Regions from separate parts of the Roseibium sp. AS2 genome, predicted to be linked through region 1. Evidence: predicted binding sites of a transcription regulator. Region 1 holds the regulator's gene; the other holds the start of a gene.
What was found. Region 1 encodes PhoB, which activates phosphate uptake and scavenging genes when phosphate is short. Its sites were predicted from a motif close to TGTCATNNANCTGTCAT; they were not measured.

Region 1 (15,348 bases):
ACACCGTTGAAAAGGGCATACGGGTCGCTCTCTTCTCCGCCGCCCTGATCGCCGTTCTCACGACGCTCGGCATCGTTTTGTCGCTGGTCTTCAACACGGTGGAGTTCTTCCGGCTGTATCCGGCAATGGACTTCTTCTTCGGCCTGACCTGGTCGCCGAGCTTCTCCGGCCGCGGTGGTTCATCCGAACTGGGCATCCTGCCGCTGCTCTGGGGCACCTTCTACATCTCCATCGTGGCGCTTGCCGTGGCCGTCCCGATCGGCCTGTTCGCGGCGGTCTACCTGTCCGAATATGCGGGCCCGAAAGTGCGCGCCGTTGCCAAGCCGCTGCTTGAAATTCTCGCGGGCATCCCGACCATCGTCTACGGCCTGTTCGCCCTCCTGACCGTCGGTCCCATGCTGCTGTCGGTCTTCGGCGACGGTGGTCTTGGCATCATGAAGGCGGGAACGGCGGTCATGACGGCCGGTCTGGTGATGGGGGTCATGCTGATCCCGTTCGTGAGTTCCCTGTCCGACGACATCATCAACGCGGTGCCGCAGGCCATGCGTGACGGCTCCTACGGATTGGGGGCCACCAGGTCCGAAACCGTCAAGAAGGTCATCCTTCCCGCCGCCTTGCCCGGCATTGTCGGTGCCATTCTGCTGGCCGCGTCCCGCGCGATCGGTGAAACCATGATCGTGGTGCTCGGGGCCGGTGCGGCTGCGCGCCTGAGCCTCAATCCCTTCGAAGCCATGACCACGGTGACCGCCAAGATCGTCAGTCAGCTGACAGGCGATGCCGACTTCGCGTCACCGGTTGCGCTGGTCGCATTCGCCCTGGGCATGACACTCTTCGTGGTGACCCTGGGTCTCAACATTGTTGCGCTTTACATCGTGCGCAAGTACCGGGAGCAGTATGACTGATGACCGACACAAACCTTCCTCCCTTGACGTCCGGGTCGTCTTCCGATGCACCGGTCAAATCGAAATCGCTCTATGCGCTTGATGATCTGACGCGCCGGCGCAATGCGTCCGAAACCCGGTTCAAGGCCTATGGCATCGGTGCCATCGCAATCGGCCTGTTCTTCCTCATCGTCCTGGCGGTGTCGATCGTCTCCGAAGGCCTGCCGGCATTCACCAAGACCGTGGTCAACGTGAATTTCACGCTGACCCAGGAACAGTTCGACGCTGCCGAATCTCAGCTTTTCAAGACCAAGGCCTACGAGCAGATCTTTATCGGTGCGCTCCAGGGTCAGCTCGAGGAACGCGGTGTGAACGTTCCCTTCGATGCGGCCGCTATCGAACGGATCGTCGGCAAGCCGGGTGGAACCATTCGCGCATATTTCCAGTCCAACCCGGACAATCTGGGCGAGCCGGCGGGATTTGAGCTGGCGGCCTCCTCCCGGGTCGACGGCTACATGAACGGCCGCGTCACGCGCGAGAACATGACCGACAGCCGGTTCCTGCAGGCGAGCGATCTGGATCTTGTCGACAATCTGGTTGAGGCGGGTGTCATCACCAACGTCTTCAACTGGAACTTCATCACCGGTGCGGATTCGGGTGTGGACAATCCGGGCGGCGCCGGCATCGGCGCGTCCGTTGTCGGCTCGTTCTTCATGATGCTGGTGGTCCTGTTCCTGTCCCTGCCGATCGGTGTGGCCGCGTCCATCTACCTGGAGGAATTCGCGCCGCAGAACAGGTTCACGGACATGATCGAAGTGAACATTTCCAACCTGGCGGCCGTCCCCTCGATCGTGTTCGGTATTCTGGGTCTGGCGGTTTTCATCCAGTTCATGCACCTGCCGCAGTCCGCACCGCTTGTGGGCGGGCTGGTGCTGACGCTGATGACCCTGCCGACGATCATCATCTCGACCCGCGCTTCGCTGAAAGCGGTGCCGCCGAGCATTCGGGACGCCGCGCTCGGGGTTGGGGCTTCCAAGATGCAGGCCATCTTTCATCATGTCCTGCCTCTGGCCATGCCGGGCATCCTGACCGGCACCATCATCGGTCTGGCGCAGGCACTCGGTGAAACCGCGCCGCTGCTGCTGATCGGCATGGTCGGCTTCGTGGCACGCGGATACCCTGAAGGTATCGTGGCAGGCTTCACCGATCCGAACTCGGCAATGCCGGCACAGATCTACACATGGGCCGCGCGCGCCGACTATGCATTTTACGAAAAAGCCTGGGGTGGAATCATCGTGCTTCTGGTGTTCCTCCTCACCATGAACGTTCTCGCGGTCATCCTGCGCCGCCGGTTCGAGCGCCGCTGGTAAGGGATGATCCGATGAACGAGATGCCGAATATTGAACAGGCGAAAAACATGACCGACAGCAAGATTTCCGCAAAAAAAGTCCAAGTCTATTATGGCGACACACACGCCATCAAGGATGTGGACATTGAAATTCAACCACGTTCGGTCACCGCCTTCATCGGTCCGTCCGGGTGTGGCAAGTCGACGTTCCTGCGGACCATCAACCGCATGAACGACACGATCGACATCTGCCGGGTGGAAGGGTCGATCAAGATCGACAGCGAGGATATCTACGATCCGAAGGTGGACCCGGTGCAGTTGCGCGCCAAGGTCGGCATGGTGTTCCAGAAGCCGAACCCGTTCCCGAAGTCGATCTACGACAATGTTGCCTATGGTCCGCGCATTCACGGACTAGCAAAGAACAAGACCGATCTGGACGAGATCGTTTCCTCCAGCCTTCAGAAAGCCGGTCTTTGGGAAGAAGTGAAGAACCGCCTGGACGAGCCGGGCACCGGCATGTCCGGTGGTCAGCAGCAGCGTCTGTGCATTGCCCGTGCGATCGCCGTCAGCCCGGAAGTGATCCTGATGGATGAGCCGTGTTCGGCGCTTGATCCGATCGCCACGGCCAAGGTGGAAGAACTGATCGACGAACTGCGCGAGAACTTCACGATCGTGATCGTGACGCACTCCATGCAGCAGGCCGCCCGCGTGTCTCAGCGTACCGCATTCTTCCACCTCGGCGTGCTGGTTGAGGAAGGTCTGACAGAAGACATCTTCACCAATCCGAAAGACAAACGTACACAGGACTACATCACTGGCCGCTTCGGCTAAGCGATTTCCGTAAATCTCAAGGGGACTACAGAATGGCTGAACATACAGTCTCGGCTTATGATGAAGAACTGACGGCCATGGCCGGCAAGGTCGCCGAAATGGGTGGACTGGCCGAAAAGGCGTTTGCCGACGCCATTTCCGCACTGGTTTCCCAGGATTTGGAGCTGGCGAGGTCGACGATCGACAAGGACGCCCGTCTGGACCGTCTTCAGCAGGAAGTCGAAAGCAAGCTGATCGAGTTGATCGCGCGCCGTCAGCCGATGGGCCAGGACCTTCGCGAGATCACCGCGGCAACCCGCATCTCCAACGATCTGGAGCGTGTCGGCGATCTGGCGAAGAACGTCGCCAAGCGGGCCATCGCGATCGACAGCGACCTGCAGTCCAAGAAGCTTGCGATCGGTGTCGAGCACATGACGGAGCTTGCCCTCGCGCAGCTCAAGCGGGTGCTGGATGCCTATGCGCGCAAGGACGCGGAGGAAGCCCGCCGCGTGCAGGAAGCCGACGCGGAAATCGACGCCATCTACACGTCTTTGTTCCGCGAGCTGCTGACCTACATGATGGAAGATCCGCGGGTGATCACCCAATGCGTCCATCTGCTGTTCTGCGCAAAGAACATCGAGCGGATCGGCGATCATGCGACCAACATTGCCGAGAACGTCTATTACATGGTCACGGGCGACCGTTTGCCGGAAGACCGTGCGAAAGTCGACGAAACCGGCGCCTAGGTCACCAAAGGTTCAATCGGGAGCGAACGGACACCCGAATGTTGACCGGGTCACAAGTCGCAAAGCATTTCGTGCCCGGTCAGACGCAAGCACGATACGTAAGGTTCCGTCGAGATTGATCACGGAAAAAGAACCGGCCGGCGCCAGGTCAGGGACCTGTTGCGCCGGTTGCCGAAATTGGAGCGAGATGTATGCCGAAGGTGCTCATCGTTGAAGACGAAGAACCCCTCAGCCTTCTACTAAGATACAATCTGGAAGCAGAGGGCTACGCTGTCGAAGCGTGTGTCCGGGGTGACGAGGCCGAGATCCGGCTTCGGGAAAGCCAGCCCGACCTTCTTCTGCTCGACTGGATGCTGCCGGGGTTGTCAGGCATCGAGCTGTGCCGCAGGCTGCGCGCACGCGAGGACACGGAGCGGCTGCCCGTGATCATGCTCACGGCGCGGGGTGAAGAAGCGGAGCGAATTCGCGGCTTGTCCACCGGCGCCGACGATTATGTCGTCAAGCCGTTCTCCGTACCGGAGTTGATGGCACGCGTGCGGGCGATCCTGCGCCGGGCCAGTCCGGAAGTGGTCTCCACCATGCTGCGGTCCGGAGACATCGAGCTGGACCGGGAAACTCACCGTGTGCGTCGCAATGCCAAGGAAATCCACCTGGGTCCGACAGAATTCCGGCTGCTGGAATTCCTGATGACGTCTCCGGGCCGGGTGTTCTCCCGCGAGCAGTTGCTGGACGGTGTCTGGGGTCATGATGTCTACGTCGACGAACGCACGGTCGATGTGCATGTCGGCCGTTTGCGCAAGGCTCTCAACAAGGGCAAGGCCAAGGACCCGATCCGGACCGTCCGGGGTGCGGGCTACGCCTTCAACGATCAGTTCACCGTCTCCGCCTGAAACGCGGCAGCCTGATACGAAAAAACCCGCCATGTCGGCGGGTTTTTGCTGTCTGGGAACGCGATGCCTGCGGTCAGCCCGCCTGGGCGACAACCTTGCGGTCCCGGCGGCGGTCGGCCATGGGCTGGTAGGCGATCTTGCAATGATGGGTGCAATAGGGGACGCTGGGGTCGGACTGGCGGCCGCAGAAATAGAAATCATCTGTCGCCGGATCGCCGATCGGCCATTTGCAGGTCCGCTCCGTCAGCGTGAGAATACTTGCCCGCTGCGAGATCGGCACAAGATCCGCTATCGGCTCAACGGCCGGCTTGGGCACGATCGCCGGGGCCGGAGCAAAATCCGCTTTCAGCGCCGTCGCGCCGATGGACTGCGGTTGCTGGGCGGGTCTCTTCGGCGTTGCGGCACCGGTCGAAGCGGGCCGGGCCCGCCGCGGCTTCGCGCTGGAAGAGGTTGATTTGGCCCGGCCGGACAGGCCCAGACGGTGCACCTTGCCGATGACGGCGTTGCGCGTGACACCACCCAGTTCGCCAGCAATCTGGCTCGCGCTCAATCCGTCGCTCCAGAGCTTCTTGAGAAGCTCAACCCGGTCGTTTGTCCAACTCATTGCCGCACCCTTTTCTTGGGCTGCCCTGCAGCCATTAACCTCGTGTTAAGCGCACGTAGTCGCGCCTAAGGATGGCATATCTAGTGCCTCTTGATGATTTGCCGCACGAGATCTCGTGTGTGATGTCCCAGAGGTTACAATAACGTTAATTTGTCAGGCAACCGTTCACCCAAATCCAGTTGGGGATGAACCGACTTTTCCCCAATTATGGCGAGGTGCTTGAGAATTTTGAGGAATTCGCCATTTGCGCGCTGGCGGGGCGCCGCAGCGCATTTCCATTGACAGTCCATGGTGGGGGCAGTGTATAAGAAAACTGCTGCGTGCCGCCTTATCGGGCGGCACGTTGCGTTTTGGCCGGGCGCACCGTTTGCAGGTGCCGTACGGCGTCACGGTGGCGCTGAAGAAACGGCCGTTTTTGAGGAGTTCAACGAGGTTATGTCCGCGACCGCATTGTTCGGGAATTACGCAAGATCGGAACTGGCATTCGATCACGGGGAAGGTGTCTGGCTGGTGACGGCAGACGGCCGACGATTCCTCGATTGCGGCTCCGGGGTTGCGGTGAACGCGCTCGGACACAGCCACCCTCATCTGGTCAAGGCGCTGCAGGAGCAGGCCGGCAAGCTCTGGCACGTTTCCAATCTGCACCAGAGCCCGAACGGGGAACGTCTGGCCCGGCGGCTGTGCGAGGCGACATTTGCCGAAAAGGTGCTGTTCGTGAACTCCGGTGCGGAAGCCATGGAAGCCGCGATCAAATGCGCGCGCCGGTATCACTATGACAACGGCCAGCCCGAACGGTTCCATATCGTCACCTTCGAGGGGGCCTTCCACGGCCGGACGATTGCGACCATCGCTGCCGGCGGCCAGGCCAAGTACATGGAAGGCTTCGGCCCGAAGGCGCCCGGTTTCGACCAGGTGCCCGTCGGCGATATCGACGCGCTGAAGGCCGCGATCGGACCGCAGACGGCGGCAATCGCGATCGAGCCCATCCAGGGCGAAGGCGGTATCCGCGAGATCCCCGCCGAATTCCTGCGAGCCGTCCGCAAGCTTTGCGACGAAAACGGCTTGTTGCTGATCTATGACGAGATCCAGACCGGTGTCGGACGGACGGGCCGGTTGTTCGCGCACCAGTGGACCGGTGTCGAGCCGGACCTGATGGCGATTGCCAAGGGTATCGGCGGCGGCTTTCCCATGGGCGCCTGTCTGGCAACCGCCGAAACGGCCGCTGCGCTCGCGCCCGGAACCCATGGCACCACATTCGGCGGCAATCCGCTGGCCATGGCGGTCGGCAATGCGGTGCTGGACGTTGTTCTGTCGGATGGCTTTCTGGAGGACGTCCGGCGCAAGGGGCTCAGTTTCAAGCAGAAGCTGGCCGGTTTCGTGGACAGTCATGCGGCTGTTCTTGGCGAAGTGCGCGGCAATGGCCTGATGCTCGGTCTGAAATGCGTCGTTCCGGTCGGAGATTTTGTCGCGGCTGCACGGGATGCCGGTCTGCTGACGGTTCCTGCGGGCGAAAACGTCGTCCGCATCATGCCGCCGCTGACGATGAGTGAAGACGAAATTGCGATTGCCATGGAGCGCCTTGAAGTGGCCGCCCTGGCAATTGAAACGAACCTGGTGGAAGGAGCGGCCGGATGACCGCCAATGAATCCTATCGGAATTTTCTCGACCTGACCGATTTCGACGGTGACGAGCTGCGCGCCATTCTGGAGGCCGGCAAGAAGATCAAGGCCGGCCGCAATGGTGTCCGCCGCGGCGAAGGCCCGCTGGCCGGCAAGGTGCTGGCGATGATCTTCGAACAGCCGTCGACCCGCACACGCATTTCCTTCGATGTCGGCATGCGTGAACTGGGGGGGGAAACCCTCGTGCTGACCGGAGCGGAAATGCAGCTGGGCCGCGGCGAAACCATTGCCGACACCGCGCAGGTGTTGTCGCGCTTCGTCGATGCGGTCATGATCCGCATCCTGGACCACGACCAGCTCAACGAGCTGGCCGAGAATGCCACGGTTCCCGTGATCAACGGTCTGACCAAGGTCTCGCATCCCTGCCAGATCATGGCCGACCTTTTGACATTCGAGGAGCATCGCGGATCGATCAGCGGCAAAAGCGTTGCCTGGACCGGCGACAGCAACAATGTGCTGGCCTCCTGGATCCACGCCGCTCCCCGGTTCGACTTCGAGCTGCGCATCGCGACACCGGCGGAGCTGGCACCGCCTCGGGACTTGATTGACGCCGCGCGCGCCAGGGGTGGTTCCATTGTCGTCACCGCGGACCCATATGAGGCTGTCAAGGGAACCGACTGTGTCGTCACCGATTGCTGGGTGTCCATGGGAGACGATGACAATGAAACCCGTCACAATCTCCTCAGCGCCTACCAGGTGAACGAGCGGTTGATGGCCGAGGCAAGGCAGGACGCGCTGTTCATGCATTGCCTGCCGGCCCACCGGGGCGAGGAAGTCACTTCCGAGGTCATGGACGGTCCCAACTCCGTAGTGTTTGACGAAGCCGAAAACCGTCTCCATGCCCAGAAGGGTATCCTGGCCTGGTGTTTCGGCGCAGCTTGAGGCAGAGCCATCGTGGCATTGAATCTTGACCAACTGGGCATCGCACCGGCCGGGCTGGATGCAGTCCGGCCTTTTGCCGTGGAAGCCCTGGACGTGCGCGGCCGTGCCGTCGCTCTCGGACCGGTATTGCAACAGATCCTGGGACGCCACGCGTATCCGGAGCCGGTATCACGCCTTCTGGCGGAAGCCATCGTGCTCACCAGTCTGCTCGGAACGTCCCTGAAGTTCGACGGCCGGTTTACCCTGCAGACTCAGACCGATGGGCCTGTGTCCATGCTTGTCGTGGACTTCGCGACACCAGACGCGATCCGGGCCTGCGCCACCTTCGACGCGGACGCGGTCGAGGCGCTGATTACGGCCGGCAAGGCAACGCCGGAAACCCTGCTTGGCCATGGGCATCTTGCCATGACCATCGACCAGGGCAAGCACATGCAACGTTACCAGGGGCTGGTGGAACTGGACGGCGTGTCGCTTGAAGAAGTGGCCCGGCGGTATTTCGAGCGGTCCGAACAGATCCCGACCGAGGTGCGTCTGGGCGTCGGCGAGTTGTTCACCCGCAACGAAGGTGAAGCGCATTCGCGGGCCTGGACTGCCGGCGGTGTGCTGATCCAGTTTCTGCCGGAGTCGCCGGATCGCATGAAGCAGGCCGATATCGATCCGGGCGACGCGCCCGAGGGAACCGAGCCGCATCAGGTCGACGAAGACGACGCCTGGGTGGAAGCCAAGGTGCTGGTCGAGACGGTCAAGGATGTCGAATTGACCGATCCCGAAGTCAGCGTGGAAATGCTGCTGTTCCGTCTGTTCCACGAGCGCGGCGTGCGCCTGTTCGATCCGCAGCCGCTGGCCGACAAATGCAGCTGCTCGCGCCAGAAGATCCAGGGCGTTCTGGCCGGTTTCAGCGCCGACGAGATCGCCGACATGACCGAGGACGGCAAGATCGTCGTCACTTGCGAGTTCTGCAGCAGCCGCTACGAATTTGACGGCTGACTGAGGCTTCCGGCGGACGCAGCTGCGTCCGTCGGTCACATCTCGTTACAAATTTCCGCGTGCCAGAATTAACCTGAAAGGGTAATCGGGTCCTGTATATTGCAGTGCGAAACAGACCTCTCCGTCGAGCACGCAGGACGCATGCCCGTTAACTTGACCCCGAATGGCCCGTGGTACGTTGAACATGTTGCAGTCTTTGGAGCCGGATTCCGGCAAGCAGCCGGTCCCTGAAGTTCTGTCGCCCCTGCGCGCGGAACGGCAACGCAACTGGAGCCTTGCGCTTGTCCTGAAGGCTGTGTTGCAGGTCCTTCTGGCATTCGCCATTCTGTTCGGCGCGGTCAAGGGGATGAACCTGCTGGTCGCCTCCAAACCGGAAGTCGCCAAGAAGGCCATTCAGGAAACAAGCTATGCCGCAGAAACCGTGACGCTTGTCCGGGGCGAGCATGCGCCCCTTATCAGCGTCTTCGGAGAAACCGCGGCGGGACGGGAAGTGGATCTGCGCGCCCTTGTCGCCGGGGAAGTGGTCGAGGTTCATCCCGACCTGAAGGCGGGCGGAGCCGTCTCCGAAGGCGAGCTTCTGGTGGCCATCGACCGGTTCGACTATGAGGGCGCCGTTACTGAGGCGGAAGCCAATCTTGCCGAAGCGCAGGCCGCGCTGGTCGAGAGCGAAGGCGGTGTCGAGCTTGAAAAGGGCAATGTCGTCAGGGCGGCCGAACAGCTTGAATTTGCTCAGAAGGACCTGCAGCGCGCGGAAGATCTTCTCGGCAAGGGCACCGTTACGGAACGCACCCTGGACGACCGCAAACTGATCGTGTCGCAGCGCCGGCAGACGCTGGAACAGGCGCAGAATTCCCTTGCCCTGGAAGAAGCCAGGGTCGTCCAGCAGAATGCCGCGATCAAGCGCCTTGAATGGCGGCTGGAAAATGCCGGGCGCCAGCTTGAAAACACCGTCCTGAAGGCTCCCTTCGATGCCATCGTGCGGTCCCAGTCGGCGGAACTCGGGCGGCTTGTAAGCGTCAACGACGCCATCGTGTCGCTCTACAAGAGCGATACCTTCGACGTTCGGTTCACCCTGTCGGACAATCAGTACGGCCGCCTTCTCGCGGAGACGGGAACGGTCGTCGACCGTCCGGTCCAGGTCACCTGGTATCTGGGCAACGAACCGGTCACCTATCCGGCCAGCGTCAGCCGCATCGGCGCGGATGTCGCCAGCAGCCGTGGTGGCGTCGAACTGATTGCATTGGTCGACACTTCCAATGCGAACGTTCCCTTGCGCCCTGGTGCCTTTGTCGAGGTTTCCCTGTCGGACCGGACCTACCCGGACAGTTTCCGGATACCGGAAACGGCATTCTACGGCGAGGGCACGGTCTATGTGGTCGAGGAAAGCCGTCTCGTGCCGCGCGAAGTGACGGCGCTCGCGATCGATGACGGCTTCATTCTGGTAACAGGCGCGCTGGCGGACGGGGAGACCCTGTTGGTCACCCGGATTCCGGAAGTCGGCGAAGGTCTGCTGGTGAAGGACGTGTCCGAAAGCGTCGACAACGTAGGGGCGGGCAAGTGACGGAGCGCCCGATGGAGTTCGAAACGCGATCCCGTGGCCTTCTGGAACTGATCGTCCGGCACGCCAATGCGGCCAACCTGATCATGGCGGTCATGGTCCTGTTCGGGGCCTATGGCTTCGCCAAGCTCAACACCCAGTTCTTTCCGACCGTCAAGACCGACCGGATTTCGGTGACCGTGTCCTGGCCGGGGGCCAGCGCGGAGGACGTTGCCGCCAACATCCTGGAGGTGATCGAGCCCGAACTGCGCTTTACCGACGGCCTCGACGAAATCGTCTCCTATGGCCGCGAGGGCAGTGCGTCGGTGCAGATGGAGTTCGTCGAAGGCACCAACATGCAGCAGGCGCTGTCCGATGTGGAACAGGCCGTTGCCGGTGTGACCACGTTGCCGGTCGATTCCGAAACGCCCGTGATCTCGGCTTCGACCTTTACCGACGGGGTTGCCACGCTGGCGCTGCGCGGTCCGTTCTCGGAGGGAGCGCTGAAGGTCTTTGCCCGGCAGATGCGCGACGATCTGCTGGCCCGGGGGATCGACAAGGTCGAACTCTACGGCTACCGGTCGCCCGAATACCTTGTCGAAATTCCCGAGCGCGAGCTGCGCCGTCTGGACCTGACGATCGCCGATGTCGCCGGCGAGATCGCCGGCAATACCATCGACCTGCCGGCGGGCAACCTCGACGGCGCCGTTGAACGCCAGATCCGGGCCCTTTCCGAGGAACGGTCTCCGGAGGCCGTGGGCAGGATCGAAGTCAAGTCCTTTGCTTCGGGCGAGAAAACCCTTGTGAAGGACATCGGCACCGTCGTCCGGGACTTCGACACCAGCGAGAACCAGGGTTTTTCCGCGGGAATGCGGGCGGTCGAACTACAGATCCTGCGGGCGGAAAAGACCGACACGCTGAAGGCGGCCCGGATCGTCGACGACTATCTGGCCGAGGTCGGACCACAACTGCCACGCACGCTTGAAATCCTGAAATACGATGTGCGCGCGGATGCGGTGGAGGGGCGCATCACGCTGCTTGTCGAGAACGGCATCTCGGGGCTGGTGCTGGTTGTCGCCATCCTGTTCCTGTTTTTGAACGCGCGGATCGCGCTCTGGGTGGCCGCGGGCATCCCGGTGGCGATGATGGCGACGATCGGCATCATGTGGCTGATGGGCGAAAGCATCAACATGATCTCCCTGTTCGCGCTGATCATGATGCTCGGGGTGATCGTCGACGACGCTATCGTTGTCGGCGAGCACACGGCGACACGGCAGGGCCTGGGCGACAGTCCGCAGGAAGCGGCGATCAACGGCGCCACCACCATGCTGGCGCCGATCCTTGCCGCGAGCCTGACCACCATTGCCGCTTTCCTGCCGATCCTGCTTGTCGGCGATGTGCTTGGCCAGATCATGGGCACGCTACCCGTGGTCGTGGTCTCGGTCGTGATTGCCTCGCTGGTCGAATGTTTCCTGGTGCTGCCTGGCCACCTGTCCCACGCCCTCGGCAGCCGGCCGGGCTGGAACTGGTGGCGGGTTGTCCTGATCGCGGGGGCGCCGGCCTTTTTCCTGAGCGCGCTGGTTGCCCAGCCGGACATGTCCGTTCCGCCCTATCTCGATCTGATCGACGATCCCCTGCGGGCGATCCGCGAAACCGCTGGCGTCTTTGTCTTCGAACTGGTGGTCGTGACCGTCTGCTTTCTGCTGGCCGTCGCCCTGGAGACCCTGCTGATGGCCATGCGCCGGACCCGGCGGATGCGCGACGAGGAAGACCGGCCGGGCTGGTTTCGCAGGAGCTTCGATGCCGGCTTCAGCTGGGTGCGCGACAATCCATTCCGTGCCCTGGTTTCTGCGGCGGTCGCCTGGCGTTATGTCACGCTCGCCATCGCGATTGCAGCGCTGATCCTTGCCGTCGGCCTTGTCCGTGGCGGCCGAGTCGGCTTCACGTTCTTTCCCTCGCCGGAAGCGGAAAACCTGACCGCGTCGATCTTCTTTCATGCCGGCATTCCCGAGGACGTTGCGATTGACGGCATCCTGCGGATCGAGAGTGCTTTGGAGCAGGCAGAAGAGACCCTGACCCAGGGCGAGGGACAGAGTCTTTTGGTCGCGACCTATGCAACACTCGGGAAGGCGGGCAACAACCGGGGTGACAATGTCGCCAATATCACGGTTCAGCTTACCCGGTCTGAGGACCGCACGATCAGGACACCGGAGATCGTCCGGGCCTGGCGGGCCGCAGTTCCCTCTATTCCCGGAACGTCGCGGATCGCGATCGCTGAGCGCCGGGGTGGACCTCCCGGGCGGGATCTCGACATTCGCCTGACCGGAGCGCCCCTGAATGTGCTCAAGGCGGCCGCGCAGGACCTGCAGCAGGAACTCTCCGGTTTTCCCGGAACCAGCGGCGTCGAGGACGATCTGCCCTACGGCAAGCCGGAACTGGTGATCGAGCTGACACCGCGCGGCCGGGCACTCGGCTTCACCGTGGATAGCGCTGCGCGCCAGATCCGCAATGCTTTCGAGGGCACCATTGCGCGGCGTTTCGCGGAAGGCGACGAGGAAGTGGCCGTCCGTGTGAAACAGGTGTTCGATCAGGATGGCACGGCCGCTCTGCGCCGGCTGTCGCTGAAAACGCCCGCCGGCGACTTCGTTCCCCTCACCGAAGTGGTCAGTCTCACCGACGATCAGGGTTTTTCCGTCATCCTGCGGCGTGACGGACGGACCGTGGTTACGGTTGTCGCCGATGTCGACAGCACGGTGACCTCCAACAACGAGATCATCGCCGAACTCAATACGGCGTTCCTGCCGGATCTCGCCGAGCGGTACGGACTGGACTATTCCTTCGCCGGACGCGCCGAAGAGCAGTCGAACGCGTTTTCGGATCTTCTGACCGGGGTGCTGCTGGCGGTTGCCGGGATCTACATCATCCTGGCCGCGATCTTCGCGAGCTACGCGCGGCCGATCGTGGTGATGTCCATCATTCCGTTCGGCATTGTCGGCGCGATTGTCGGCCACTACCTGATGGGCTTCAACCTGACCATTCTCAGCATGATCGGCCTTCTGGGTCTTGCCGGCATCCTGGTCAACAACTCGATCATTCTGGTGGCGCGCTTCGATGAGCGCAAGGCAACGGGTGAGGAGTTGAATGCCGCGGCGGTCGGCTCCAGTTGCGACCGGCTCCGGGCGGTTCTGCTGACCTCCCTTACGACGATCGGCGGCCTGCTGCCGCTGATGTTCGAGACCAGTCTTCAGGCCCAGTTCCTGCTGCCGATGGCGATCACCATCGTGTTCGGCCTCGGCACGGCGACGGCGCTGGTTCTGGTGCTGGTGCCGGCCCTGCTCAAGATCGGTGATGATCTCGGCGGTCTTGTGCGCCTTCGGCGCCGGCGCGACCTGTCTCCCCCGCCGAAGCCCGGCAAGGCGCTCACGCCGGCGGAGTGAGTGTCAAAGCTCCGTGGCGAATACCGCCGCAGCTTCGGCCGCCGCGGTGATATTGCCGTCGAGCGTGGCCGGGGACTTGCCGCGCGGGCCGAAGTCATGGTTGCCGTCCTCCAGCCAGGCCAGCCGGACATGGTCCGCCATGGTGACCGCTTCCAGCTCCGCCCGTGACCCGAAAGGGTCCCGGTCGCCCTGCAGGATCAGCACCGGGCGTTTTGCGTCCTGCAACGGTGCCAGCCGCCACTCCGCCTCCGGCTTGCCGTCCGGATGAAACGGATAGCCGAAGCAGCAAACGCCCTTGACACGCCCGGGCAGGGAGCTGCCGCCGGCCAGCATGGCGGCGACCCGGCCGCCCATGGACTTGCCGCCGACAAGAAGCGGGCCCTCGGTCTCGCCCATCAGGGTCTGCAGGGCTTTCTGGAATTCACTGACAAGCTTGTCGGCGCGGGGAGGCGGCCTCTTCGACCCGCCGCTGCGCCGGCCCGCCATATAGGCGAATTCGAACCGGGCGACGGCGATGTTGTTTTTGCTCAGCGCGGCCGCCAGCCTGTTCATGAACGGGGAATCCATCGGTGCGCCGGCCCCGTGGGCCAGCAACAGCGTCGCCGCAGGCGCCGTCTCGGAAGTGGTTTGGGGCGCGGTATCGGGGCCCAGGTCGGCAGTGGTCCGGAGAAAGGTGCTCATGGTGGTGTGATCTGTCGCAGCGGCAGGAGGATCGGAAAAGGCTATCATCCCGACCTATAGAGCTGTACCTGAGCTGGCAAGCCGGTTCGGTTCGAAAGGCTGAAAAGACCAAATGTTTGAACAGATCGACATCAACCTGCTGCGCATGGCCAGTTTCGCTGGCATTTTCCTGCTTATGGCTCTGCTCGAGGCCGGACTGCCGCGTCGCGAACTGCGCAACGGTCGCCTGAAGCGCTGGCCGACCAACTGGGGCCTGATCCTGCTGGACTCGCTGCTGGTCCGTCTGATCTTCCCGATCGGCGGTGTCGGCCTGGCACTGCTGGCGGTGGACAACGGCTGGGGCCTGTTCGCTCTCGCCGGTTGGACGGGAGACACGTCCCGCATATGGCCAGGGCTGGTCGCGGGGCTGATCACGTTCCTGCTGCTGGATCTGGCGGTCTGGTTCCAGCATCTGGCGTCCCACAAGGTGCCGCTGTTCTGGCGCATTCACCGGGTTCATCACGCCGACAGCGAGGTCGACGCGACCACGGCCTTGCGGTTTCACCCGGTCGAGATCCTATTGTCCTTTGTCTGGAAGGGGGCGGTGATCGTGGCCCTGGGCGGCCCGGTCGAGGCGGTGCTGATCTTCGAGATCGTGCTCAACGCGTCGGCGGTGTTCAGCCATGCCAACATCAGGTTGCCGTTGCGGCTCGACCGGCTGCTTCGGTTCACGATCGTGACACCGGACATGCACCGGATCCACCATTCCGTCATCCACCGCGAGACGGATTCCAACTACGGTTTTTATCTGTCCGTCTGGGACCGGCTGTTCGGCACCTACACCGAGGACCCGGAAAAGGGCCAGCAGGGTATGGAGATCGGCCTCG
Region 2 (15,348 bases), on a different contig from region 1:
GGTCTTCACCTTGTAAGGGCGCAGCGGGCTATTTGCCCTCGATCAGCCTGCGGCGCAGCCAGCCGGACGCCTGATCCATCAGGATCACGACCACGATGGTCAAGATGATGATGTAGCTGGTGTTTTCCCAATCCCGCGAGGTCTTCATGGTTTCAACCAGCATGAGCCCGATGCCGCCGGCACCGAGCGCACCGATGACCGTGGCAGACCGGGTATTCGATTCCAGATAATAGAGCACCTGGGACACGAAGACCGGCAGAATTTGCGGAATGACTCCGAACCGGTAGCGCTGGATCTGGTTGGCGCCGGTCGCCCGGACGCCCTCGACCTGCCTGTTGTCGATGTTCTCCAGCGCTTCGGAGAACAGCTTGCCGAGCGAGCCGGTGTCGGTGAACGCGATCGCCAGGGCGCCGGTCAGCGGCCCGAGGCCGAAGGCGCGGATGAAGATCAGGGACCAGATCAGCATGTCGATGCCGCGCAGGAAGTCGAACAGACGGCGGGTCCCGAACCGCAGGAACCTGGACGGCGTGAAATTGCGCGCTGCCAGAAATGCCAGAGGCAGACCGAAGAACGCGGCGGTCAACGTGCCCAGAACGGCCATCATGATGGTCTCGAACAGGGCCATGAACACTTCACCGTGCTGCCAGTCCGGGTTGTCGAGAAATTCATGCAGGATCAGCGACATGTTGGATTGCAGAGGATCGATACGCTCGCCGGACAATGCCAGCGCCCAGAGCTGGCTGAACGGCATGCCGTGCAGTTCGGACTGGAACGGGAACCAGAAGTTCTCCCAGCCACCGAAGAAATTGTGCACCTCGATCTTGGTGCGGGTCACCTGGACGCGCCGGTCCAGCGTCGGACGGGCATCGAACCTCTTCGGATTGTCCGTGAGCCAGTCCGGCACCGGTCCCGGCGGCAGTTGGGTGCGCACACCGGTATCGGTCGCGGTCACCTTGATCAGACCGTAGTCCGGAACATCGAATTCCATCACCTTGCCGGTGATCGAGACGGTATAGCCCTGGCCGAGATCGACCTGTGCGTCGGTCCCGTCCACCTGGACCCAGTCCGGCAAGTCATCTGTTTCGTAGGTCGCCCTGCGTTCGCCCTCGACCGACACTTCCATGAGGTCGCGGCGGAGCAACTTGGTGACGTGCACCTTGTAGGCGACGGAGTCCGTTGCCAGGATCGCCGCCCGCTCCGGCCGGGCCTTGGCGAGCAGATCCGGCACGCCGAACGCAAACCAGGTGTATGCAAGATACATGAGGATCGCGACGGGAAAGCCAACGGTGACCCAGGCGCGGCGGCGCACGTTCTGGAACACAGTGCTGCGGTCAAAGACCGGTTCATTGAGCGTGTCGACAGCCATTTCGAAACTCCTCAATGGGCCCGGCCGGCGCCGACAAGCTTGCCGCGCAGGTAGGACGATGTCTGGTCGATGAGCATTATGGTCAGGAAGAGAAGCACGAAGATCGCCGCCGTCTCATCCCCGGCGCCCTGCCCCCAGCCGATGGTGCGGCGCAGCTCCTGGCCGATCCCGCCGGCACCGACGAAGCCGAGAATGGCGGATGCGCGCACGTTGATCTCCAGGCGGAGCAGGAAATAGCTCAGGTAATTCGGCGCCACCTGCGGCATGACCGCGTACCGGACCCGTTGCAGCCAGTTGGCGCCGCAGGCGGACAGGCCCTCGATCGGCTTGCGGTCGATGTTCTCGTTGACCTCGGAGAACAGCTTGCCCAGCGCGCCGGCTGTGTGAAAGGCCACCGCGATCATGGCGGGGATCGGGCTGGACCCGAGCACAAATATCAGGAAGAGCGCCACGATCAGTTCCGGGAACGCGCGCATGATGTCCATCATGCGCCTGACCACCGGAATGAGCGGTCCCCAACTGTCCACGTTGCGCGTCGACGCCATTGCGAAAACCACCGCGATCGCTCCGCCCAACAGGGTGGCGACGGCGGCAATGTTCAGGGTTTCCAGCATGGCCGGAATGTATTGGATGATCAGCCCGAAGAATGCCGGACCGGCTTGCCAGGCCTCGACGACGATCTCGCCGGGATAGTCGAAGAACTTGGACAGGCCCTGCAGAAAACCGCCGGAGTTCATCTCGTTGGATTTCGAATATCCGGAGACGACCACGGCCACAACCAGCAACACGCCCATCAGGGAGTAAAGCTGCCGGCGCTTGCGCAGTGTCAGGATTTCCTGTTCGAGAGCGGCAACGGCCATTACCGGATTCCTTTGGCGGTGATCTCTGGGGTCTGTGGACAATCAGGATCTGGAAGAGGTCTGGAAACAAAACGCGGGCCGAGATCGGCCCGCGTCCGGGTTCCGGAGAACCGATCAGTTTGCGTTTTTCGCCTTACGGGCGGCAATGATGTTCTCGTAAGCTTCATGGGTGATCGGCATGAAGCCCTTGGTCTCACCGGCCGCGATGTTGTAGGCGCAGTCCGGATCGATCGAGTTCATGGAAGCGATCAGACCGGTCATCTTCAGCTTGACGTCTTCCGGCAGGTTCTTGGCCAGAACGATCGGGCCTTCCGGGATCACCGGAGACTGCCAGATCTGACGCATTTCAGTCATGTCGACCAGGCCGGCATCGGACGCCTTGCGCAGGGCGCCGGAGTTGTAGCCGTCTTCCCATTCGCCAAGGCCGTCGGCCCAGGTCACGCCGGCGTCGATGTCACCGTTGGCAACGGCAATGATGGTCTGCTCGTGACCGCCGGTGAAGACCACGTCGCCGAAGTATTCGCCCGGCTTCATGGAGTAGCCTTCCTGCGGGATGGCGATGGACGGGATCAGGTAGCCGGATGTGGAGTTCGGATCACCGAAGCCGAATACCTTGCCCTTCATGTCGTCCAGCGAGTTGATCTCGTTGTCGACGCGGGCAAAACCGACGGAATAGTAGCCGTAGCCACCGTCAACGTTGACCTTGACCAGAACCGGGTCAACGGCTTCCGGGTCCGTCAGGAAGACCTTCGCGTAGCCGGAAGCGCCCAGCCATGCCAGGTCGAGATTGCCACCGAGCAGACCTTCGATCACGCCGTTGTAGTCGGCCGGAGCGAACAGCTTGACCGGAACGCCGAGAAGGTCGGCTGATTTCTGCTCGAGGCACTCATAGGCGCGCAGACGGTCAGAGGCGTTTTCGCCGCCCAGGATGCCGATGCGGAATTCGGTGATTTCTTCCGCGCCTGCAACAGAGGCATTCAGGGCGATCATGCTCACCGCAGCAAGTGTTGCGGCTTTAACAAGGATTTTCATTTGGGACACTCTCCGAGAGTTCTCAATCGCGATGACATTGAAGGGTGTGCAGCCGGATCAGACCGCTGCTGCCGCCGGGGCCATCACGCCGGCGGATTCTTTGGAGCCGGCAGTGCCGGCATCGATGGACGTGGAGGTCGCAGCCTCGTTGAAGCTTTCGTCGGCTCCGTAGATCTCGCGGGCGGCACCGGTCGTCAGTTCGTCCGGTTTGCCGTCGAATACGATCAGGCCGTCGCGCATGCCGATGACGCGGTCGCAATAGCTGCGTGCCGTGTCGAGCGTGTGCAAATTGCAGATGACGACCTTGTTGTCGCGCTCGTGGATCTCGCGCAGCGCGTCCATGACGATCTTGGCATTCATCGGGTCGAGCGAGGCAATCGGCTCGTCGGCCAGGATCATGTGCGGATCCTGCATCAGCGCCCTTGCGATCGCGACGCGCTGCTGCTGACCCCCGGACAGTTCCTCGGCGCGTTTGGTCGCCTCCTGGACAATCCCCAGCCGGTCCAGGGCGGCGAGCGCGGTGTTGACGTCCTTGGCGCTGAAAACATTGCAGAGACTTTTCAAGGTGCCGTGGCCATTGAGCCGGCCGAGCATCACGTTGGTGACCACGTCAAGGCGCGGGACCAGGTTGAATTGCTGGAACACCATGGCGCAGTCGCGCTGCCAGCGGCGCTTCATGCCGCCCTTGAGGCTGAGAATGTCCCGGCCCTCGAACAGGATCTTTCCGGAGCTGGCTGGGGTCAGCCTGTTGATCATGCGAAGCAGCGTCGATTTGCCGGCGCCGGAACGGCCGATGATACCGACCATCTGCGGCTGGCTGATTTCAAAGCTCACATTATCGACCGCGGTCCGAGACCCGAAGTTCTTGGTGACTTCCTGAAAGTGAATCACGCGTCAGCCCTGTCCGTGTTGGTTCGTCTTGCTGCGCGACAAGAGCCACCGGACCATTGCAGTAAAATGACAGTCACTTGACCAAACCGTCAAAAATTGATGACAGTTCAGTGACACCCCTGCCCTGAAACCATGCAAACCGGCTGCGAGCAGCGAAATCCGGCAATTCGGGCAATATCTTCCTGAAGATCGCCATTGCTGTGATTTGCCCAATATTCCCGCAGCGCCTGGAGCACTTCTGCGCGGCCGGGCCACTTTCCCCGCGGTTTCCCAATCGTGAAAAAAGCGCGGCCGGTCACTGATCTGTCATCAGGTTGTCACCATTTTCGTTTCCGCCACCGCTAGAACACGGCGTTGCAACAGCCATGACAGCAGATGGAGCCCCCATGTCCGCACCCTCCCGAAAACCATCCCTGACCGAAGCACCGAATGTTCACCCCGAGGCCAGTGTGCTGGACTGCGACCTGGGCATTTGGACGGAGGTGGGCGCACGGACGGACATGCGGGAGAGCCGGATGGGAGACTATTCCTACATCGTCCAGGACGGGGACGTGGTCTGGTCGACAATCGGAAAATTCTGCTCCATCGCGCGCCGGGTCCGCCTCAATCCGGGCAACCACGCAACATGGCGCGCCTCCCAGCACCATTTCACGTATCGTGCCGCCGCCTACGGCCTGGGCGAGGACGATGCCGACTTCTTTCAGTGGCGCAAGGATGACTGGGTGACCATCGGCCACGACGTCTGGATCGGACACAATGTGACCGTTCTTGCCGGTGTCACCATCGGCACGGGTGCGATCGTCGCAGCGGGCGCCGTGGTGTCCAAGGATGTGGCGCCCTATACGGTTGTCGGTGGCGTCGCCGCCAAACCGATCAAGCGGCGGTTCACTGAAGCCCAGGAAGAGGCGCTGCTCGGCATTTCCTGGTGGGACTGGAACCACCTCCAGCTCAAGGCCCGGCTGCCGGATTTCCGACTGCTGTCCATAGATGCGTTTATCGAAAAATACAGTGAGACCGAGTAACCTGTCGACGGCGGGAGACAGCTTGACCATCTGCCCGAGACAATTATCCTCGTTCACACGGGCAAAGTCCGCCCTCCCTTTCGCGAACTGGTCAGGTCGGCTTCATGGCGTCGATTACGCGCATAATTCTTTACGTCAAGGATGTGGACCGCAGCGCAGCGTTCTACGCGCTGCATTTTGGTTTTTCCGTTCTCCAATCGCCTTCGGACAGGATCACGGAACTCATCCCCGCTGATGGCGGAGCACGTCTTCTGTTGCACAAGGCGGGTAAAGCACAGAAACTGGGGCAAGTTCTGGTCAAGCTGGTCTTTGATATCGAGGATATTCCAGGTTTCTGCGAAACGGCCAAGAGCAACGGACTTGTCTTTGGATCTCCTCATCAGGCGGACGGATATCAATTCGCCAATGCCAAGGACCCGGACGGCAATTCCCTGCAAGTGTCCAGCCGGGCCTTTCGGGATCCGGGTATCAGCTAAGCGCTTTCCGATTTTCCTGGCCTGTCTGATGGCCTTGAACGGCTTGCCCGGCAAGGTGCACCGCGCAAGCGACACAACGCTTCCGACAGGGCTTTCAAGCCACTCGAAGCAAGCGGTGGCACTTGAAAAGATGTCCGATGGGCCGGACAAAGGGCTCAATATGATCAAAAACCACTCTATGGCGTGTTTCGCTTGTCTGGGTAAGGGACGAGGCCCGAGGCACCGTTTGCAATGCAATTGCGTTCGGGCCAGATCCTGAATTCAATCTAACGCAACATGCCCTGGCGTTCGTGAACACTCTGCCTCTGCCCGGACCAGCGGCGATAGATCGTGCCGCGCAGGGAGGCCGGCAGGAGGCCGAGCGCGCCGACGGCTGCCGACATGGATCCAGGGAAGGCTGTTTCCGTGCGTCCCGAAGATGCCGCCCTGACGATCTTGCGCGCGGCCTGCCGCGGCGCCATGCTGAACGGCCGCCAGGAGCTGTTTTCCGCCATGCCCCGGCTCAGGAAGCCCGGCAGGGCGATGGTGATACCGACGCCGGTTCCGGCCAGGCGGGCTGCCATGGACAGACCATACGCCCTCAGACCCGCTTTCGTCGCCGCATAAACGGGTGCCTGCGGATAGCCGATCTTCGCGGACAGCGAACTTATCAGGACGATCCGTCCCCCGCCGTCGGCAATCATCATCTCAGAGGCGAGGCGGCACTGTTCGATGGCCGCCCGCAAATTGACATCGATCAGCGCGGCGGTGCGCAAGGGGTCCTCACCGAGGGACCCTTCTGGGGCCGGTCCACCCAGCCCCGCATTGACGATCATCCAGTCGAGCCGCCCGCGCTCGCGGCAGGCCGCGAGCCAGAGCCTCAAGGCGTCACCATCGCCGACATCGACCGGGGCCGTGTGGATGCTGGCTCTCCTCTCCTTCGGCCCGTCCTTCGGCGCCTCTTCCGGCCCGGCCTCCGGACCTGTCCGGGCAAGACCCTCAAGGGCGTTTATGTCGCGATCGGACACCGACAGGAGCGTGGCCACGGGCGACAGGACGTCGACCAACGCGCGGCCGAGCTGCCCTCCGGCGCCGGAGATGGCCACATGCTGCGGCTTTGACACCGTCATGCGTCGCTCATCGCGCGTTCTTCGACGCCGCAAAGCGCTTCGGGAAACTGGCCGGCAACGGCCTGGAACGCGTCAAGGACCCGGCTGAAGCTGGCCTCGCTCAGCGTCGGCGGGAAGGTGATCCGCAGGAGATCCTTGCCCTTCGGCACGCCCGGCTGAACGGCCGGGCTCACGAGGACCCCGGCATCGGCAAGCGCCTTGGTCACCTTGAAGGCCAGAACATCGTTGCCGAGCAGAACCGGAACCATCTGGGTTCCGTCACCGCCGCAGCGCCATCCCATGGCACGCAGGGCCCGGCGCGCCCTGTCGCCGAGCGCGCAGGCCCGTTCAGCGATTTCCGGCTCCGCGATCAGAATGTCGAGGGCCGCAAGAGCCGCTGCCGTCTGCCCCGGGGCCAGGGCATTGCTGAACAGAAACGACCTTGCGTTGAAACGCAGGTGATCGATGAGATCCGCCGAGCCCGCCACGAAACCACCCGTCGAGGCGAAACACTTGCTGAAAACCCCCATGATGACCGGAATCCGGTCGGCCATGCCCGTTGCATGGGCCAGACCCCGTCCTCCCGGACCGATGACACCGCAGCCATGCGCGTCGTCCAGCATGACCCAGGCGCCATGCTCGTCGGCCACATCGACGATCTGCTCGAGTGGCGCGAGGTCGCCGGCCAGGGAATAGATGCTGTCGATCAGGACCAGTTTGCGCTCATGTTCCGAATGCGCCAACCGGCTGCGCAGGTCCTCGACATTGTTATGGCGGAAGCGATAGCGCTCCGCGCCGGAGAGCATGACCCCGTCGACGATACAGGCATGAACCTCGGCATCGAAATAGGCGCCGTCGTGACGGCCGATCAATGCCGGAATGGCGCCAATGTTGGCGAGGTAGCCCGTCGTGAAGACAAGAGCAGCTTCCTTGCCCAGGAAGCGCGCCAATCGGGCCTCAAGCTCCTCATGGACGGGCCGTGTCCCCGTGAGAAGGCGGCTCGACGTGCAGGAAGTCCCGTATTTTTCACTCGCCCTTACACTCGCCTCGACCACCCTCGGGTCCTGCGCGAGACCCAGGTAATTGGTGGAGCCAAGTAGAATGAGCCTACGGCCGTCGATTTCGGTCTCGTCCGTTCCCACCGGGCACTGGGCGATGTGATAGCAATACTGCCCGGCCGCGCGGGTCTGCCGGACCCGCTGCATCATTGCGTTGTCGTATATCCTGTTGTGAAATGCGGTGTCTGCCGCCTGACGCTTGATGCCCATAAGTATGCCACCTCGATTGCGAAAAATGTTCCCTACTTGAGCTCCGTGACCCCTTCACGAATACCCGGCTATGCTTTCAATCAAAAATAGAAGACACCAATACTTCAACACTGACAACAAGTATTAAATATTTGAATTTTAGTATAAATTTAATTTATATTAAGCTAGACGATTATTTATACATTAAATTACGTTCGCCAGCTCCAGGAAAGTTCTTCCACCCACCCGACTTGGGCTTCAGCCTGCAATTACACGTCTCTTTCCGACGCATTGTCTCGCGTCGATTTGCACTGCTTTTCTCAGCGGGACCGGATAAACTGACCTCATGTCCGCAGAACCAGCCGTCCTTCAGAACAGTCTTGGCCCGTCACTGCGCCGGTGGCGGATGCTCAACCGCGTCAAGCAGGACGTGCTGGCACACGAACTCGGGGTTTCACAGGCCCGTGTCTCCAGGTGGGAAAGCGGACAGGCAACGCCCGCAGGGCAGCACCTTCTGGAAATAACCCGGATGCTCCGCGCGCGGCCCGAAACGGCGGCCGACAGAGCGCTCGTCGATCTGGTGGCCGGATCCGGTGCCCCGGTGCATCTGGTCTGCGATCTCACCCACCGGCTGCTGGCGATATCCCCTGCCCGCACACGGGAGTGGCGTGCCCCGGTCAGTGAATTCCTCAATCTGCCGTTGTGGCGCTTTGCGTCCGAAGGCATTCGATCGGCGGAGGCAAGTCTTGCAGAGCGTGGCTGGTACGAGCCGGACAGTCCCGACATCCTGTTTCAGACCGAACGGGCCGATTTTCCCGAAATGACCATCCCGGAAAGCCGTATCAGGATATCCCGGCTGCCGCTTGCCGATGGCAGTTTTGCCCGGCTGGTGCGCGAGGAGCCTTTACCCGCCGCATAAAATATTCATGGCATCGTCCGGCTGACGCACTGCCGCTAGGCTTGCGGACATGACACAGATGACATCGCCTACCTCATCCCCTGCCCCCGATACAGATGCGCCGATGGCCGCCGACAGACTGTCCGGGATCCTGGCTTTTCTCCAGGCTGCAGAGCAGTTGAAGGACACGATCCGCTCCGGTACCACCCGCAAAGGCCGGCCGGAAAGCACCGCCGAGCACAGCTGGCGCCTCGCGTTGCTGGTCCTGCTTCTGGAAAAAGAGCTCAAGGGCATCGATTTTCCGAAGCTTTTGAAGCTGTGCCTAGTCCACGATCTGGGCGAGGCGATCTCAGGTGACGTCCCCGCCCCGGAGCAGAAGCCGGGTGACGACCGGCAGGCGCGCGAAAGGCGCGATTTTTGTACCCTTTGCGCACCGCTTCCCCCGGACCTTTCGGAAGACCTGCTTGCCATATGGGACGAATATGCCGGGGCAGAGACAGTCGAAGCGCGATTCGCCAAGGCCTTCGACAAGCTGGAAACCATCTTCCAGCATCTCCTGATGCCGCCGCCGTCCGCGGATTTTTACAGGTTCAACCTGACCTACGGCCGCGACCGCACGGACTATCACCCCCTGACGCGTCAGATCCGCGACCGGGTGGACGCAGAAACCCTTGAAATGATCCGGAGCTTTGCCGAAACATGAGTGCTGCCCTGGCGAAGCAGGACCTGCTGTCACCAAGGAATTGCAGTCGCCGATGCCGACAGGATTTCGACCAGGAACAGGCACTTGTCGCCAGCGCCGGGATCGAGACAGCCTGACACTGGATCGAGAGTTGCCCACTGGACTTCACGCGATCGCCGGTTCCTCGTCGCTGAGAAACGTCATCTGGCGGACCTTGCCGTCCCGCACCTCGATCATGTGGCCCTGCGGCACTTCCTGCCAGCAGTCGCGGGCCTCGTCCAGAGGTTCGGAGACGACCATCACGCCGGTGTCATAGACACGGTAGTAGAGCGTCGGCGCAAACCTGTCGGAGGCATAGCGGGCCGCGTAAAGTGTCTTGCCGTCCGACCACCCGGCCGCAAAGCGCATATGCGGCGCGGACCCTGCGGTGCGCGACAACGCCTCAACTTCGAAGATCGCGCGGACCATGGCCGCGCGCGGATTGCGGTCCAGACCATAGGCCAGCGCCACCAGAAACAGGCATTCGCTGTCGGTACCGCCGGTCCGGTTGTGAAAGAGGTCGTCGGGGATCATGTTGTCCAGACGTCTGCGCAGCTTGCCGTATCCGCCGACCTGGCCGTTGTGCATGAAGCTCCAGCGCTGATGGGTGAACGGGTGGCAGTTGTCGCGCGTGGTCGCGGTCCCGGTCGATGCCCTGACATGGGCCAGGAAGTGTCCCGAGCGGATGTGCCGGGCAATCTGCAACAGGTTCGGATCGGACCAGGCCGGCCGCACATCCTTGTAAAGGCAAGGTGTGTCCTGATCGCCGTACCAGGCGACTCCGAATCCGTCCGCATTCACGGGCATCTTGCAGGACAGCGCATTCCGGCTCTGATCGATCAGCGAATGCGCCGGATCGCGGGCGACTACGACTACGTGCTGAAAGTGGTCGTGGAAGACATGAACGCCTTTGACAGGGTCTACCAGCGCCTGATCGAGAAGGTCGACCTGGACACGGTCACGTCCTACATGACCATGGAGGCGATCGCGGTTGCCCGCGACCTGCCCATCTAGCGTGTTTCAACACAAAGACGCCACCAGCACCGCGAATGAGGATCGCCTCAGCGGCGGCGGCGTGCGCCACCACCGCCGCGCTGCGGCCGTGCCTGTTGCGGCCGGGACCGCTGCACGTTGCGCTGCCGGTTGACCTGGCTGTTGCCGGACTGACGCGCCCTGCGGTCGCGGTTGAGGTGGGCGGGCGCCTGCGGCCGCTGTGCCGGACGGGTCGCGGGGCGCTGCGCCGGTCGCTGGACATTGGGCCGCTGCACATTGGGCCGTTGCGCGGGCGGCCTTTGCACAGATGGCCTCTGCACGTTCGGTCGCTGGGCCGGCCGCTGCACGTTCGGCCTTTGAACATTTGGCCGCTGGCCAGCCGGCAGGTTCGTTGGGCGCTGCACATTGGGGCGCTGGACATTGGGCCGGGTCCTGTCGCCGGCCGGCCGGTTCGCCAGTGCTCCGCCCGCGCCGATCGCCGCCCCCGCGCCGGCATTCCCGAGCCGGTTCCGGATGTCGTCACGCGAGGGTGCCGCGACCTCCCCCCATCTGCCGCCCTGGAATTTCTGCCAGTTTTCGCCCTCGCGCCGATAGACCGAGCCGTCCCGTCCGGCAAAGACATCGCCGCGCCGATCGAGACTGGCCACCCGTCCGGCCGCGCCTTCCTGCTGCCAGCGCTTCGCCCCATCGGCCTGAAGGGCGCGCGTTCTGGACCACTGCGGTCCGGTGACGACCTTGCCGCCCCACGAACCGTAGATCCCCCTGGCGCCGCCCGCGACAATGCGATTGCCGGTACGCGGGTTATAGGCTGAGATGAAGCCGGCGCTGCCGCGCGGCCCGCTGATGGCGCCGCCGCGAATGTAACCGCCGGTACGCGGATTGTAGATGCCGCCTCCGGCGATGCCGCGCCGCGGGCCATAGGCATAGCCATAGCGGCCGTAGGTGCCGCGCACGGGATTGTAGAAGGCGCCGATACCGTAAGTCACCGGCCGCGGAAAGTAGATCGGCCGGACGCCGGGACGGTACCAGGGCCGGTAGTAATAGCCCGTGCCGTAGACGAAGACACCCCAGGCCAGGAATCCCGTCAGATACCCCATCGTGTAGCCGTACCAGACCGCACCGGGTTCGGTTTCGTAGATCCGCACATAGGTGGTGTTGTAGACCGGCGAGGACGGCGGGATGGTATAGATCTGGTCGGGAACCGAGGTTGCCACCTCGAACGGTCCCTCCGGGCTGTCGCCGACGAACCAGACACCGTCCTGGAGCACATAGTATTTCGCGCCGACCTGGATGACCTGGTCGCTCGTATTGAGCGCATAGGACATCGAGGTCCCTTCGATCGGTGTAAACTCCGGATCCCCCGCATAGGCCACATCCGCGCTGAGCGAACCGGTCTCGACCCGCGCCGTCGTCGGAATACTCGCTTTCAGGCGGGCCTGGGCGGCTTCCGAGGTGCCGGGAATGGTGGCGCGCACCGAGTAGTAGGGGGCGTCTTCGGGAATGTTGAGGAAATCCGAGGGCATGTCCGGCGTGGTGAAGACCCAGGGACCCTCAAGCGACGACGATCTGAACCAGCGCCCGGAGACCAGAATGTACCAGGTGGACGTGGACTTCAGGAAAAACACGTCGCTGTCCGTGTTGGACGCCCATTCCAGTCCGGTCCCTTCGACAGGTTCCAGTTTCGGTTCGCCATCGAAAAGGATCATTTCGGCCGGCTTGTCGGAATAAATGACCTTCGGCGCCTTGTTGTCGGGCAACGGTTGAGCGGGAATGGCCTCCCGGGTGTCACTCCAGTTGTCGTCGTCGGGCAGCTTGCTGATAGGCTCGGGCAATTCGGTCACCGGCTGCCAGCCCGCCGATACGTCCTGCGTCGACATCCAGGCTTTTTCGTCCCGCAGATAAAGCTCTCCGGTTTCGTCGATCTTGAGAATGTCCCAGTTGGTGTTGACGACGAAACCGAGGCCCTGCACGCCCTTGACCGGTGCGAAGATCGGGGCCCCTTCGGTCTGCACCAGAATGGCGGGCTCGGTGGATACGAAAACCGGCGGGGCCTCCGTTCCCAGGCCCTGGACATCCTCCATGCGCTGGTATTCGGCGAGGCCCGCGGTGATCCGGTCCTCCTTCACCGTGATCGTGCCGGTGGGCATGATCTTGCCGACCTGCAGCGAAAGATCCGTAAGCGCTTCGCGCCCGAGCGCGGAAAAATCAAGCCGTGTCACCTGGAGCGCACTGACATCGATGTCGCCCTTGTCGGGGTCCGCCACGGTCTGACCGCTGACGCCAATCACGCCGAAGACCGGCTTGGCATCCTTGTTTTCGAGATATTCGGCGGCAACCAGTGCCTTGAGCGTCTTGAAGTTGTCCCATTCGGTAAATTGCGGCTGATAGAGCACGAGCGTGGCCCCGGCATCCGTGCGGAACGAACGGGGCCAGCCGGTGGTCTCCTCCGGCTCCGTCAGTTGCAGGTACCGGCCGCTGATGAAGCCGTTCTGGCCGTTGTAGCTGACCGAACACCAGGCGCCGCTGTCATCACAGTTTTCCAGGTCCACCGGCGTCCCGTTCGGCACCGTGCCCAGGGAGCCGTGACCGGTTCCCGGCCCCTGGCGGAAATTGACGTTGGCCGTTGTAACCGCCGGCGCGGCCAGCACGCCTTCCACAAGTACCGTCTGGAGAAGAAGGGTTGAGGACATGAGGACTGAAAGGACCTTGCGCACTGGCTTTCTCCCGCGTGGGTGACCGGCTGGTTGATCCAGGCTTCGGCACGGTATCGACTGAAAAACGGATCAGCCAAGACATGGATATCGGATCCTGCGCAGCCGGCCGTGAAATGTCCAGTGATGCGCGGCACATTCAGCTTCCAGTCCATGAAGCCATATTCCGGCTGCAAGATGACACTTGCACCATCCGCGACGAATTCAGGGATCCGATCTCATGCCGACCGCTTACCGAACCGCCCTTGCAGGTGCCGCCGCCGCTGTCTTCGCAGGCTTGCTTCTACCGCTTCTCTCCGCCGGCCAGGCCAATGCGGAGGTGTTCTACTGCCAGAGCACCCGCGGGCCCGACGGCAGTTCCAAATATTGCAACTTTCTGCTGTTCGACCGGTCTTTCAATCGGCACCGTCAGATCGTCGTGGCGCAGGGCGCCCGGCGCGAGGTGCCCCTCAATGGCCAGTATCAGGTCTTCTGCGTTCTGGTGCAAAACACAATCGGCGTGCCGGACAACATTGCCTACCGTACACGGCAATGCCGGCAGTCGGACACGGGACGCAACTACCAGGTGCCTGTCCGTGCGCTCAACATGCGCCGCGGCCGGGACGGCTACAGCACCGATGCCGTCGCCCAGCACCTGCCCAATGACAACTGGCAGTGACGGGAGCCCGCGCGGGCGCGTTTGCCTGCAGAACCCGCAACAGAGGGTTGCCTGTCAGCAGGCAACGGAGGAAACGGCCGGTGACGTGAACGACACGGACTGGCCGGTTCGCGCGGACCTCTGGGCGGCCAGGCCCATTTCGACGGCCCGTCGGCCGTCCTCCAGCGTCACTTCGGGGTCCGTCTTCTCGCCGCGCACGACCGCCACGAAACCGGCATGCTGGTAGAAGGTGGACCCATTGTGATCGCCGGCCTCCAGAATTGCGGGGTCAACCGGAATGTCGATCTGACGCGGCCCCTTGGGATTGCGGGGCGACACGACCAGTTGCGGCACCGGCGGATCGCCAAGATCCGCGGGCCAGAAACGGCCCGGCCCCGGCACGAAGGCTTCGATCTTGCCTTCCGGGCCGACCGCGATCACCTCTTCCTGATAGCGTGAGCCTTCTGCAAACATGCACAGTTCCAGCATGGCCCGCGCGCCGTTTTCAAAATCGACGATGACATAGCCGTTGTCGAGGATGTCCGGCTGTTCGCCATCGTACATTTCATCCTTGTGGTTGGCGTCCTGGCCGGCCGAGGCCATGATGCGCACCGGCTCGCATTTCATGATCAGGCGCATCAGGTCGAAGAAATGGCAGCATTTTTCAACAAATGTGCCGCCTGAATAGCGGTTGAAGCGGTTCCAGGCACCGACCTTGTCCAGGAAGGGAAAACGGTGTTCGCGGATGGTCAGCATCTTGATACCGCCGGTCACCCGCTCTGCCTGCTCGATCAGCGCTGCGATCGGCGGCATGTACCGGTATTCCATGGCCACCCATACCGGCGCCGGATAGGCCGCCTTGAAGGCATCCAGTTCGGCCAGATCTCTGGGATCGGTGAAAAGCGGCTTTTCAACGAGCAGCGGCAGGGGCCGCTTGCGCCGGATTTCCTCCATCTGCGGTATGTGGCAGTGGTTGGGGCTGGCGATCAGAATGCAATCGAGCGCGCCGACATCAAGCAGTTCGGACACCGAAGCGGCAAACGTCGCGCCCGGCATGATGTCCGCCGCCGCGGCGGCCATTGCCGCATCCGGCTCAAAGATCGCGGCCACTTCCGTGTCCGGCAAAAGTGAGATGTTGCGCAGGTGTTCCTGCCCCATCATGCCGCAGCCGATGACGCCGTATCTGACCTTTGCAGCCATGTTTTCCTCCCGGTAATGCGGATTTTCCATCCGCTATTTCAGTCGCTGTACGTAATGCGCCCTGTCGGTGTCAAACCAGGTGCGCGAATATTCGATCGGATCGGGGCGGTCCGCCCAGCTGAACCGTTCTATGAACCCCGTGATGGTGCCCGGTGCTTTCTGGAACACGCCGGGCGTCCAGTCCGGCAGCGGCAGGATGGTCACCC

Region 2: a site for PhoB is predicted at 4,249-4,265, ahead of phnC (phosphonate ABC transporter ATP-binding protein). Genes of this name have one in related genera too.

Annotation. Positions count from the first base shown of each region.
Region 1 is NZ_JBBMQN010000006.1:90,647-105,994, forward strand. It holds gene pstC (phosphate ABC transporter permease subunit PstC) at 1-902, shown strand, start outside; gene pstA (phosphate ABC transporter permease PstA) at 902-2,251, shown strand; gene pstB (phosphate ABC transporter ATP-binding protein PstB) at 2,263-3,060, shown strand; gene phoU (phosphate signaling complex protein PhoU) at 3,093-3,785, shown strand; gene phoB (phosphate regulon transcriptional regulator PhoB) at 3,977-4,675, shown strand; gene WNZ15_RS18360 (GcrA family cell cycle regulator) at 4,749-5,279, opposite strand; gene WNZ15_RS18365 (aspartate aminotransferase family protein) at 5,715-6,914, shown strand; gene argF (ornithine carbamoyltransferase) at 6,911-7,840, shown strand; gene WNZ15_RS18375 (Hsp33 family molecular chaperone) at 7,853-8,827, shown strand; gene WNZ15_RS18380 (HlyD family efflux transporter periplasmic adaptor subunit) at 9,012-10,388, shown strand; gene WNZ15_RS18385 (efflux RND transporter permease subunit) at 10,400-13,801, shown strand; gene WNZ15_RS18390 (alpha/beta family hydrolase) at 13,805-14,482, opposite strand; gene WNZ15_RS18395 (sterol desaturase family protein) at 14,595-15,348, shown strand, end outside.
Region 2 is NZ_JBBMQN010000005.1:199,280-214,627, reverse strand. It holds gene phnE (phosphonate ABC transporter, permease protein PhnE) at 29-1,366, opposite strand; gene phnE (phosphonate ABC transporter, permease protein PhnE) at 1,378-2,226, opposite strand; gene phnD (phosphonate ABC transporter substrate-binding protein) at 2,341-3,258, opposite strand; gene phnC (phosphonate ABC transporter ATP-binding protein) at 3,316-4,149, opposite strand; gene WNZ15_RS16120 (DapH/DapD/GlmU-related protein) at 4,536-5,171, shown strand; gene WNZ15_RS16115 (VOC family protein) at 5,276-5,647, shown strand; gene WNZ15_RS16110 (SDR family NAD(P)-dependent oxidoreductase) at 5,914-6,756, opposite strand; gene WNZ15_RS16105 (8-amino-7-oxononanoate synthase) at 6,753-8,003, opposite strand; gene WNZ15_RS16100 (helix-turn-helix transcriptional regulator) at 8,329-8,901, shown strand; gene WNZ15_RS16095 (HD domain-containing protein) at 9,005-9,583, shown strand; gene WNZ15_RS16090 (class II glutamine amidotransferase) at 9,728-10,408, opposite strand; gene WNZ15_RS16085 (Lrp/AsnC ligand binding domain-containing protein) at 10,448-10,615, shown strand; gene WNZ15_RS16080 (SH3 domain-containing protein) at 10,663-13,284, opposite strand; gene WNZ15_RS16075 (hypothetical protein) at 13,526-13,963, shown strand; gene WNZ15_RS16070 (Gfo/Idh/MocA family oxidoreductase) at 14,018-15,142, opposite strand; gene WNZ15_RS16065 (GntR family transcriptional regulator) at 15,176-15,348, opposite strand, start outside.